DNA from 3 places in the Nitrosospira multiformis ATCC 25196 genome. Region 3 is predicted to be linked to each of the others. Evidence: riboswitches for the same ligand, from Rfam matches in the RefSeq annotation. Region 3 holds a riboswitch; each other region holds the start of a gene.
What was found. A riboswitch is a leader RNA that binds a small molecule or an ion and turns the genes downstream of it on or off. The one in region 3 is predicted to bind cyclic di-GMP.

Region 1: it holds a riboswitch for cyclic di-GMP, as region 3 does, so the genes downstream of both, NMUL_RS09890 (S8 family serine peptidase) here and NMUL_RS14205 (alkaline phosphatase PhoX) in region 3, are expected to answer to the same signal.
Region 2: it holds a riboswitch for cyclic di-GMP, as region 3 does, so the genes downstream of both, NMUL_RS13445 (PEP-CTERM sorting domain-containing protein) here and NMUL_RS14205 (alkaline phosphatase PhoX) in region 3, are expected to answer to the same signal.

The regions. Positions count from the first base shown of each region.
Region 1 covers NC_007614.1:2,172,855-2,176,905, reverse strand. Annotated here, with positions in the region: gene NMUL_RS16385 (PEP-CTERM sorting domain-containing protein) at 326-997, opposite strand; cyclic di-GMP riboswitch class I at 1,354-1,441, shown strand; gene NMUL_RS09890 (S8 family serine peptidase) at 1,777-3,465, shown strand; gene NMUL_RS09885 (M48 family metallopeptidase) at 3,609-4,051, opposite strand, start outside.
Region 2 covers NC_007614.1:2,962,665-2,966,715, forward strand. Annotated here, with positions in the region: gene NMUL_RS13440 (hypothetical protein) at 1-851, opposite strand, end outside; gene NMUL_RS16415 (hypothetical protein) at 990-1,181, shown strand; gene NMUL_RS13445 (PEP-CTERM sorting domain-containing protein) at 1,450-2,334, opposite strand; cyclic di-GMP riboswitch class I at 2,423-2,504, opposite strand; gene epsA (XrtB/PEP-CTERM-associated transcriptional regulator EpsA) at 2,753-3,526, opposite strand; gene NMUL_RS16095 (type II secretion system protein) at 3,799-4,051, opposite strand, start outside.
Region 3 covers NC_007614.1:3,128,521-3,132,571, forward strand. Annotated here, with positions in the region: gene NMUL_RS14195 (dihydroxyacetone kinase subunit DhaK) at 1-1,230, shown strand, start outside; gene NMUL_RS14200 (SRPBCC family protein) at 1,902-2,393, shown strand; cyclic di-GMP riboswitch class I at 2,496-2,588, shown strand; gene NMUL_RS14205 (alkaline phosphatase PhoX) at 2,632-4,020, shown strand.

The sequences.
Region 1 (4,051 bases), 960 kb from region 3:
TACCACCCATCCCTGTCGATTTTTTTTACATCTAGCTGTTCCGCTTGAGCATGTGTCAAATCAAACGCTGCTGAGATAGTAATAGGAATAATATATGGCATGAAAATATTTTCGATATGAATGAAGGCTGGGGCGCGAGAGGCCTGGGTGCATGAGGGAGTTGATATCGATTATTGGGAAGAGCATCGCCGGAATATTTATCCTCGGGGTTTCGCTCTACGGGCACTACCGTGGCTTGACGGGCAAGGAGGTGTAAATATTATCGATAACAAAAACCCCGCGAGAGCGGGGTTTTTGATCATGCAAGTTGTCTTGTTTGCAGGCTCTAGCGTTTCTGGCGCCTGGTTGCCGCGATTCCCAAAAGGCCAAGCCCGAGTAGTGCAAGCGTTGCCGGTTCTGGTATTTCATTGGAAGGTGGCCCGCCGTCAGTGCCGATCCAGACACTGTTGCCATAGCCCTGGACGTGGAGCGCGCTGACATATCCGCCATTACCCGCGTTGGGCGGTGCGGATACCGATACCGCGTTAAAAGAATCGGCAGTAATGCCCCCTCCCGTCAAGGTATATACGGACGTATGACCTTGCCCCAACTCTCCGGGATTGCGGGTGGGAAAATGAAATGCGAAATCAAAGTTGCCGCCGGTGCCATCGGCCTTGAACGCATCTGTTCCGTTCTGGATGGTCTGCGCGGCCACTCCGCTCACAAAGGTGATACCGCTCAATGGCGCCGAATCGACGTTGAAGTACCAGTCATTGACGTAAGCGCCAGCGGACAAATTATTAAAGACATTCATTGTCAGCGTCACCGACCCGGAGCTGTTGTGATCGTCGAAAGTCGCTGTCGCAAAAATTGCATTCGGATCTGTTGGCTGGGACGGCGCGGTGCCGGAAAACGCGCCGGCAGTAGTGAAATCGATTTGGAAAATTGCTGCCTGGGCACCTCCTGCCACAGACAGCAGTCCCAGTGCAGCAAACGCTCCCTTCAAATGACTCTTCATTATTTGTTCTCCTGATAAGTTTTTGTTGGATAGGTTCGAAACTTCGTTTTCGGCCTATCGGAGCTTCTTTAGCAATTTTCGTGCCTAAATTAAAACTCCAATAAAATCAGCCTTGTTTGCTTCGAGCTCTTCCATTCTGCAGTGATATGTAAAATTCTTCGACCAGGAGGAGTACTGTTTGACCCGGAGTGGCAGGAAGTTTGGTTTGCAAGAATTGCAAATTTCGAAATCTCCTCGGGGTTCGGGAGCGGCAGCATTTTTCACCTTTAAATAAAGCAACGAACAGAATGATTTTTGTGCAGTTGCTTCACCCATACCCCCTGGGGAGTTCAGATACGATAACGCTGCAATTTTTAATCTGTAAAAGGCAAATCTCGCGAAAGCGGGGGACGCAAAGTCATCGGTCTACCGGGCTCAAGGCCCCAGGACGGCAGGACTGCCAGATAATGCCATTTTCTTTCTTGTCGATTCTTTGGATGACGAGAAGCTATTAGAACGTGTTGAGTGGATCTCGATGCTCCGGCTCAGTACGTTTTTCGGCACCCGGCCTATCTAGGCGGTTCCGCCTCCCCAAGAGGAGGAACTACGTGAATATCAATCATAAAGCGCCTGCAACTGGCTCAAGAGAACCCGCTTCAGGCATTATTCAATCAAGCACTCGCAACTCGCAGCACATCTCCAAACCTTGGTATCCCCTTTGGAGCGGCATACTGGCAGTTTTGCTGGGATTGGGTCCGGTCATTTCCAGTGCAGAGCCTCCGGAGGGCAGGGGGCCTGGAATGAACAAGCCGCTTGGCTGGGCGAAGGGTCGCATCCTGGTCATGCCGCGTGCCGGCTTGCCGGAAAAGGAACTGGCCAAGGTTCTGGGCGAACATGGCGGCAAGGGCAGGAAGATCGGGCAGAGCGATCTGTACATCGTCGACTTGCCGGGTAATGCCTCTGAGAAGGCGGTGGCGGCAAGGCTTGCGCATCATCCGGCGCTCAAGTTTGCCGAGATCGACCAGGAAGTCGAACCCGCGCTCATACCGAACGATCCCTACTATGGCAGCGCCTGGCATTTGCCCAAGATTGGCGCTCCGTCCGCCTGGGACAGTTCCCTGGGCAGCGGCGTGACCATCGCCATCCTGGATTCAGGAGTTGACCCGAATCACCCTGATCTCTCACCCCAGCTTGTTCCAGGCTGGAATTTCTACGAAAACAATTCCAACACGTCGGATGTTTACGGGCATGGAACCAAGGTTGCAGGGTCAGCGGCAGCCATGGCAAACAATGCCCAAGGCGTTGCCGGCGTGGCGGCGTTGGCTAAAATAATGCCTGTCCGCGTGAGCGGGAGTACTGGATATGCCACCTGGAGTGCGATTTCCCAAGGGCTTATCTATGCGGCAGACCGCGGCGTTCGCGTCGCCAATGCCAGCTTCCTCGGACTGACCGACAGTGCGAGCACCCGGAGCGCGGCGCAATACATGAAGGATAAAGGTGGCCTGGTGATCGTGAGTGGCGGAAATACGGGAGTGCTCCAGAATTATGCAGTAACGACATCGATGGTAGCTGTAGCCGCTACAGATGCGAACGACTTCAGAGCCAGTTGGTCGAGCTACGGAAACTACATCTCCCTTGCCGCGCCTGGAGCCGGAATTTGGACGACGACTATGGGGGGCGGCTATGGCGCGGCTTCCGGCACATCATTCTCAAGTCCGGTAACGGCCGGCGTGGTGGCGCTCATGATGGCGGCAAAGCCGACATTATCCAATACCCAGATCGAGAGTCTGCTGTTTTCAACTGCCGTGGATCTGGGCACAGCGGGGCGCGATCCCTATTATGGCTATGGACGGGTTGATGCTGCACGCGCGGTGCAGGCGGCGGCCTCGGCAGTGGTCGCCGGAGACACGCAGGCCCCGGCGGTTTCCATCACTTCCCCTGCTGGCGGATCAAGCGTAACAGGTCTGGTCGGCGTAAACGTGGCTGCGAGCGATAACGTCGGCGTGACCCGTGTCGAGTTGCGGGTCAACAATACCACAGTCGCAGTCGACACCACGGCGCCGTTCGCCTTCACCTGGGATTCGGCAGGCGTAGCCAACGGTATGGCGAACCTGACCGCTTATGCATTCGATGCGGCCGGCAACTCCAAGGCTTCGACCACCGTCTCGGTGAATGTGGCAAACGGAACGACAACGGTGGCCAGGGATACTACCGCGCCACAGGTGAAGATCGTAAATCCGGTCACAGGCAATGTTTCGGGAAGCAACGTGCCCATCAGCGTAAATGCAAGCGATGATAGCGGCGCTTCCGGAATTACCTATGCGCTCTACATCGACGGCGTGCTCAAGGCTACCGGAAAGGGAAGTACGCTGGGTTACAACTGGAATATACGTAATGTTGCCGCGGGTGCACATACTGTTCAGGTAGTCGCCAAGGATGCGGCGGGAAATAGCGCATCCTCATCCGTCAGCGTGACGGTAGTCAAGTAGCGGGAGGTGGAAGGTCGTTTTTTCGGGTTGGCAAAGCCGGGCCAAAAGGAAGGAAGCCCGGCTTTGTTTTGCTTCACGAGTGATGCTGTTGGCTTATCGACGCAAGCAGCTTATATCGAGGAGGGCTAACCTGACTTTGGGCGTCATCGGCGGGCTGCTTCATAAAGTGGCATGACGACCGGCAGCAGCGACTCGATCTGCTGCACACGGGTGGAATCAGCAGGGTGACTGCTCAGAAACTCGGGCAGTTGTCCTCCCGCATTGGCATTGATCATTTTTTGCCACAGTGTGACCCCGGCCCGGGGATTATAACCAGCACGAGCCGACAATTCGAGCCCGATGCGATCCGCTTCGGCTTCGTCCGTGCGACTGAAGTGGGTGGCGATGAACGCCTGATATCCGATGCCGGCGATCTGAGCGGTAGTCTGGCTGAGACCGAACACTGCGGTTCCCACTCCCAGTGCCGTTTGCGCCGCAATAGCCTGCGACACCTGCTCGCGCGAGTGCTCGCGCAGGGCGTGGGCAATTTCATGCCCCATCACCACAGCGATTTCTTCATCTGTCAATTTGAGCTGATTGATCAGCC
Region 2 (4,051 bases), 170 kb from region 3:
GCAGCACTTGAGCTGGCGGGACTGATGGAGCCACCGGCAGTGAATGCCGCCAGCTCGTACCAGAAGTTATAGGAACCCTCCATCGCCTCGGCACGCTGCTGGGCATCGGTATTGGGAGACACACGATCCAGCTTGACGAATGCCCACCGGTCGGTCGTGGCGGTCGGTGCTGGCGTGTTTTCCATGGATACCACGCCCAGGGCGAACTGGCTCGCGCCGGTGGCGGTATTCAAGGCGCTCTTCACGCCCCCGGTGCTGGACTGCTCGCTCACAATGGCGGTTGCCGTGCTGTCGGTGGCGCGTGCGGGCTCCAGCGCGCCTTGCGATAGCCCGGTTGAACAGGGCTTGCTGAGGAAGCGCATGTTGGAGGCAGACTGGGTGCCGGAGGTGGGCACGCGGCGCACCAGGTTGACGATCGACCCGGCCGGACCGCCGAACAGGCTGCCATCCACACCACCCACAGAATCCCTGTTTGCAATTGCGGTGTAACGTTGTGCCGGCAAGCTGGGCTGGCAGGCAGGCGTGAGATTGGGGGCGGTGGGCGAACCGTCATCGCAGGTCGCGGCCAGGATGCCGGCGGCAACGTCGTTCTTCTGCAACTGGAGATAGAGCGGGTAGCTCACGGCTACGCCAAAGGCTTGGCCGACATTGGTCGCCACTTCCTCGCCAAGGGAGCTCAGGTTCAATGCAATATCCAGATTCTGCTTGTTGATCAGGTATTCCGTATCCGAAAAACCGCCATCGGGATAGCTTTGGCCCGGACGTCCGGCAGCATCGCCCTTCAGCGAAGCGGTAAAGGTCTTGGTAACGGTATCGCTGCAGTTGTTGTAGCGGGCAATGGGGTAGGACACACCATTCAGGGTGACATTGGTCGACCCAGCCGCGCCTGCCGCGCACTTACCTCCGCCGCCGAGCAAAGCGACGTCATTGATGCGCTTGAGGTTGCCGGGCAGATACCCGTTGGGATTCGGCTCACCCGCCATGCTGAGATGAGGCGCGTAGGCGTTGAAAGAGCCACCCTCAACCGTGTGATAGACCACTACTTTCTTGCCAGCCAGTGCACCGGCGGCGGAGCTCATGGTGCAGGCATAGGCGACCCGGTCACCGCTGCTCTTGCCGGGTTCGGTACCGCTGCTTTCCAGGTACATATGGGCGTCATTGGCGCCGCCATTCCCCGCTAGGCCGTTGCACAGCGACATGACGCTGCGAAATACGGCGTTGGTGGGTGCGGATGCACCTGATAGCCAGACGTAGGTGGTGGGGCCGGCAGCGACCTGAGCGGGGGTCAGGGCGAAAGCCGCCGGGGCCGTGCCGAGTGCCGCTATAGCCAGTGCAATTTTGCTCAGCTTCATTTTCATCTTTGTATCCTTTATTTTCAGATTGATATTTCAGGCTGAAGCCTGCCTTTCCCGGCCTCCCTGGCCGGGGGTAAGCAGCTCATTGCGGATCTCAGACGCCTGCGCGGCGGCGGACGATCATGCCCAGCATGCTCAGCCCCGCCAGCAGCATGGCCCAGGTATCCGCTTCGGGAATAGGAGAGACGGATGGGTTCGTGAAGGTAAGAACACCATTCTCGGTCAACTTGAATTTGCTGAACTCGCCTTCGCCAATGTTGCCATCGTGATTCAGATCGACTCCGAAAGGAGTCTTGGTGGCCTGGGCAAGGGCGGAAGTGGAAGACGTGGTGAGAAACCAGAAATTCTGTTCCGTACCCAACGGCTGGGTGGTATCGGCGGTCGTCTTCTGCAACCAGGTATCACCTTGGCCAAACCCGTTAATTGCGCCAAAGAAAGTATTCGAAGGGTCCGTCGGCATGGCAACGCTGGCGCCGTTATCATCAGTCGCGTGCGTACCGCGGCTGTTGTTGGCTTCAATATACTTATCCATATTCACAAAGCCTTTGAGGTTGGTGTTCCCCAGCTTGGGATATGTGTCCACATTTGCCGTCGTCAGGTAACGCGGGCCACCGGCATCATTCAGATCGGTGGTATCCAGCGCGATGACATTGAACCGGATAAGATGTGCGTTGGCAGGACCGACGAAATTCATCAGCTGATTCCATGAAGCGCCATAGGCCCCACTCGTCAGGTCCCAGCTTTTGCTGAAGCCCGCCTGTCCGTTCGCAGCGACCATATCGTTCATTTTGAAGCCGAGATCGAACAGTCCAGAGATATCGTCATCACCGGAAGTGGCGGAACTGCCACCGTAATAACGCATATTGAGCAGAAGCTCACCGTTTCCACTCATCGCCCCATCCATGGCGGCAAGCGCCGGACCGGAAAGAGTCGCGATGGCAGCAACAGCGAATGCCTTGAGTCTGAAATTTATTTTCATGCGAGATACTCCGTAGGTAATTAATGGTTGCACCAAAAAAATCCGGCTGACTGATCCTTGAAGCCTGGCTTCATCTGATCAACCGTCCTGGAGCAACCCGGCTACCTCCGCTTGCTTGGAGACCCGCAGCTTTCCGTCCCCGCTTCGCAACGGGTTTGGCTTTGTTCCTGACCGGCTATAACGACTGTACCTGTTACCGGACGTGGGTCACTATATGTGACAGCCGTGAACCGTCTGTGAAACACAATCGGTATTTTCGTGGTACTTTCTGCCTATTCTTTTGGTCTGCAGGGCGGAAATTCGCCCTTCGCGGCGCGTACGCTTTTCATGGGTACAAGGACGCCTCGTAGGAGTCACTGCGGATAGAGGGAAGAATCCAAGGCGCGGCCTCAGGGTCGAGGGGATCTGCCCCGGAAACTCAAAGCGTGATCTTCAACGCCATCGCCTTGGCCACGGCGTGAGCCCGATTATTGACATCCAGCTTTTTCAGGATTTTCTGAATGTGGTTTTTGACAGTAAGCGGACTGATGTAAAGTAACTGGGCTATTTCATGATTGCTCTTTCCCGCCTGAACATGGCGCAAAATTTCCGTCTCGCGGTCCGTGATGAGTTTTCTGCTTCTTTCCCCCACGGCACCCTGCTTATGATGGCGTTCATGAAACAGCATACGTACCAGCGCCATATGCATGTGCGGCATCAGCAGCTCGAGGAAATAAGCATGACGCTCGCTCAATGCGGCGGAAATCTGGGTAAAGGTAAAGAAGCAGGTGGTTCGGCCATTGGTGTCGAACATTCCGTGCGCCGCGATACGCTGGAGATTTTCACGCTTGAGGTCGTTAGAAAAACGCTTGTAGGTGGGCGTATGCGAATTATTTGGACAAACCAGAAGCGGCTGGTTTTTGCCCGCGCTCCATGCGGACATGGCGCGAAATACAATTCCCCCATCGGGACGGCAAAGTTCTGAAAACCGGATTTCGTCCATATCTGTGCGACTGAATCTTTCGATATTCACAGCCTGCCCATTGCCTTCATCGAACAGGCATATGAGCATGCCATGCGGCAGAAGGCCCTGCAGTTCCCCCTGCGCCCACAAGAAAAACTGATGACGCCGAAATATATTGATTGATGAATCGATAATCCGGAACAGGTATTCCGCCTCCCGCTCCGTCAGCGTAAACTCTCCCCCCATCATTCCTTATGCCCTGATTATTCATATCGTTCTCGGACTGCAACGGTCTTCCCGATATTATTCGATTTGCGCGAGTGCGTATTTTCGTGGCAGGATATGACTGAATCATTAAGATCAGATGTCAGATTCATGAATCCGATATAGGTAGAAAGGACCACGCAGACAACAGGAGGAAATGCAGGGATGCCTTCCCCTGGTTCCATGAAATATGCAACTGTGAAGAGACAGATGGAGACGGGCTCCCCGGAAACTTCCAGTTCCGAACTTCTGAAGTTCTAATATTGAACGCTCTGCGGGAAGGAGCCGGATTGTGGGGATGAATCGGGTTGCGAGGACCTCCCATCCTCTTGATCGGAAGGGCTGGGGGAGAGCGAGAAAGGCGAGGATGGTGGCGGGATACCGTTTTCCGATTCCGCTTTTGGCTGGGAACCGGAAGCTTCCGGCTGCAGCCGAAGATCTCCTGGTCGCCATTCAGAGGAAGATTGTGGTGGAGTAGCGGGCGAATCGGCCGGCACAGCTTGCGCTTGG
Region 3 (4,051 bases):
GTCGAGATAGTCATCGTCGGCGATGATGTGGCGTTGCCCGGCTTGCCGCAAGCCCGCGGCGTCGCCGGCACGCTTTTCGTGCACAAGATAGCCGGCGCGTTGGCCGAGAATGGAGCCGACTTGGCGCATGTCGCCGCAGCCGCGCGCAAGGTGGTGTCAAAGACAAAAAGCATCGGCATCTCGCTAAACACCTGCACCATCCCAGGTTTGCCAAAGGAGGATCGCATCCCGCCCGGCATGGCCGAGCTTGGGCTTGGCATCCACGGTGAAGCCGGGGTTGAGCAGGTCGAATTCAAGGACGCGACCGGAGCTGTCGCTGCCATGGTCGAGCGCCTGTCAGCTGCAATGGAAGAAAAGCCGCATGTCGTTATGGTCAACAATCTCGGCGGCACGTCGGTCATCGAGATGTCGATCATCCTCAACGAAATCCGGCGGTCAGCGATTGGCGAGCAGATAACCCACGTCATCGGGCCGGCGGCCATGATGACATCTCTCGATATGCATGGCTTCTCGATTTCAGCCTATCCTGCCGACGATGCAGAGATCGCCCTTCTCAAGCAGCACACGCCGCTGGCAGCATGGCCCGGGGTCTCCCGGTTGGGTCAGGTCGCGATTCAGGCGCTTCCGGACGGCCTGACGCCAGTCGTTCCGATGCCCTCGATGCACAGGCCGACCAGGGAGTTCCTGATCAGGTGCTGCGAGGTTCTGATCGCCGCCGAGAACGACCTTAACGCGCTCGACGCGAAGTCAGGCGATGGCGACACCGGCAGCACGCTAGCCGGGGCGGCACGTGCCCTGATCAGCGCCGTGGACCGATTGCCGCTTGCCGACCATACCCAGCTCTATCGAGCCATTGGCTTGGAGCTTTCCCAAACCATGGGAGGCTCGTGCGGTGTGCTCCTCGCGATCTTCTTCGCCGCTGCGGGCGACGCCGCCTCAAGCGGCTCGCCAATGCGCGAAGCGTTGCAGGCCGGGTTGCGGAGAATGCAGGAAATCGGCGGGGCTCGCCCGGGTGACCGCACCATGGTCGATGCCCTTGCGCCGGCCCTTGATGTCCTGGAAGAGAGCCTGTCCGAGGCGGCGAAAGCCGCGCGTGCGGGCGCCGATCGCACTGCCCACATGAGCAAGGCGAATGCGGGTCGCGCTTCCTATGTCAATGCCAGGCATTTGGTCGGTCACGCTGATCCAGGTGCTGAGGCGGTCGCGCGACTGTTTGAACACTTGGCCTAGGTTTAGATTGTAAGCATCTGTTGAATCGCCCTGATTTTTGAGCTGGATAATTTTTCCCGCGATCACAAAGAAAACTGCTTCTCCCCTTTTGCTATTTTTACCCATGATGACCTACTTATCATGGGTAAATCCGGCGCGGGATTCAGGCCATCGCGAGTAATCTGCATTTAGCGACTGTGAATCTTCACGCGTGAGGGACCGGGCAGGCCAACGATCAGCACGATTGCAGGTAGGGACACATCGGTCGCAATAGGGGAACTCCCGGTCAGACCGGGTCCGGGAGGTTCTAAAACTTCCGTCACTGCACCTAATATGGCTTGATCATCAGTTAATCGCAGTTCATCATGAAATGTTAAGGTGCCGGTAGAAAGAGAGGGCGCCACCATTGCATTTTGTGGGGCGAGCGGAGGATCGGTTTCCTCTACATTACTTATTTCCTCGGGAGGATTATCCTCGCGAATAGCCGCGTAGTGTTTGTTTTACCTGCCCGTTTGGAATAAATTGGCTAGGCCGCCTTCGATACAAGCGAACATACTCCAAAACAGGTAATGCCCTCTCTTGTACTACCGATGAGAAACGCTTCCTTCTTGCTATTTCTGTGGTCAATGCCATTTATGGCAGGATCGTCAGCAGACTCACCCCAGGGTAGGGACATTGAGGTTCAGGTCAGCATGGCCGGAGAAAATATTATTATTGATCTTAATTTTGCTGTGTCAGCAAACCCGCGGGAGGTCTGGGACGTGCTCACCGACTTCGACCGTATGGCTGATTTTGTCTCCAACTTGAAGGAGAGCAAGGTTGTCAGTATTTCTGAAGATAAGTTTACTATTTTCCAAAACGGCACTGCCACTTACGGCCCCATCCGCTATCCGTTCGAGTCAATACGGGAAGTAAGATTGATCCCTTACCATAAGATATTGACGCATCTGGTCAGCGGCAACATGCACAAATTGGACGGTACTACTTACCTGACTGATGAGACCGGGGGGACTCGCGTGGTCCATCGTACGGAGGCTATCCCGAAAGTCTGGATTCCTGCGGTAGTGGGAAAGGTGTTTATCGAACATGAAGTGCGGGAGCAATTTAATGAAATGAGAAATGAAATAATCCGGAGGAAGAGGGCAGCCCTAAAGAAAGGACACGAGAAACAGGATGGGCGATGACTAGCGAAAGCGATCGCGTTACGCCGGATGGAGCCGAAGGGACTACAAGGACGCGCCCGAACACTGAGGGTTCTGTCATAAGGGAAAGCTATATTTCTGCCGTACCGTAAAAGCCACACCCGTCGCGAGGCGGGGCCGGAAAGTCCCGGATTTGCGCAATTGAAGGGAACTCGCGCAGGTAGCCGGACTGCCAGTACATCAAAAAGCAGACTTTTCCTCAATTTTCCGGAGGTTTTCAATGTTCAAGCAGAAAAAAATAGGCGCTCTTGTTTCAGGTGCGCTCTTGATGGCGACCGGCACGACCGGAGCCATTGCGGCGAACACGCATTTCAGTAGCTTTACCCCGCTGAAAGACAGTGTGGCAGCAGGCTCGCTCCCCGAAAACGCCCCCTTCCGGTTAGCTTCCCCCAATTTCTCCCAGATTCGGATCGCTGACCGCACGACCCAACTCGATCTTGGTGAGGGTAATTCCGGCAGCTGGGATATGATCACCGCAAACGAAACCGGGCCGAATGCCGGGCGCTATTTGTTCACTCCGTTCGAGACTTCGATGGCAGGTGTGCAGCGGATCGATCTGGCAAGCGGCATCACGAAAACCCTCGTTCACCCCGGCACACAGGATTTCGTCTCGGGCGATGCATCGCGCTGGACACCTTGGGGCAGCTATGTCACTGCCGAAGAATCCTGGGGCACCGGCAGTACCAAAGGACGCCTGTTCGAGTTGACCAATCCCGTGTCTGCCACCGGAACCGGGGACGCGAACTTCGTATTCCGTTCTATCCTGCCCCGCGTATCTCACGAGGGTCTCGCGTTCGACAAGAACAACAACCTGTATTTCGTCGATGAACTGAATGGCGGCAGTATCTACAAGTACGTGTCGGCCAACCCGACCGCCAGTAACGGAGGCGACTACTTTGCAGCAGGCCAGACCTTCGCCGTGGCGGTCAATGGCGGCGGCAATGCCAACGCAGTAGGTTCCGTAACATGGACTCCCATTACCGATGCCACAGGCGGCGCCCTCCCGGGCATTTCAGCTCTGAATGCGGACGGCACAATCGATGGCCGAGCGACCGCTGACATGGTGAACGCAACAGAGTATCAGCGCCCCGAGGATATCGAAATCAAGACGCTTGCCAATGGTGACCAGATCCTTTTCGTTGCCACCACGACCACGAACGAGGTGTACTCGATCAACCTGGATGCCAACAACGCGCAGCTCTTCGTCAGCCGCGACACGCTCGATCAGGCGAACGGCACCGCCGTGGGCACCGCGCTCGCCAGTCCGGACAACCTGGCCATCGACGCCGCCGGCAATATTTATGTTATCGAGGATCAACCTGGCGGCAGGGCGGACATCTGGTTCGCGCAGGATGCCAATCACGATGGTGTTGCGGAGTCGCTGGGGCGCTGGGCATCCATGTCCACAGTGGGCGCTGAACCGACCGGCCTCTATTTCGACAAATTCAACCCCAATGTGGCATATGTGAACATACAGCACCCGGACAGCATGGTGGACAGCACCATCATGATCACGGCTGTGCCGGAACCGGAAACCTATGCCCTGATGATGGCAGGGCTAGGCCTCGTTGGCGCCGTAGTGCGTCGCAGAAAAGCCTTCCCAGCATAAATTGCTGCAAGAGTTCCGCGGATTCCTGCCA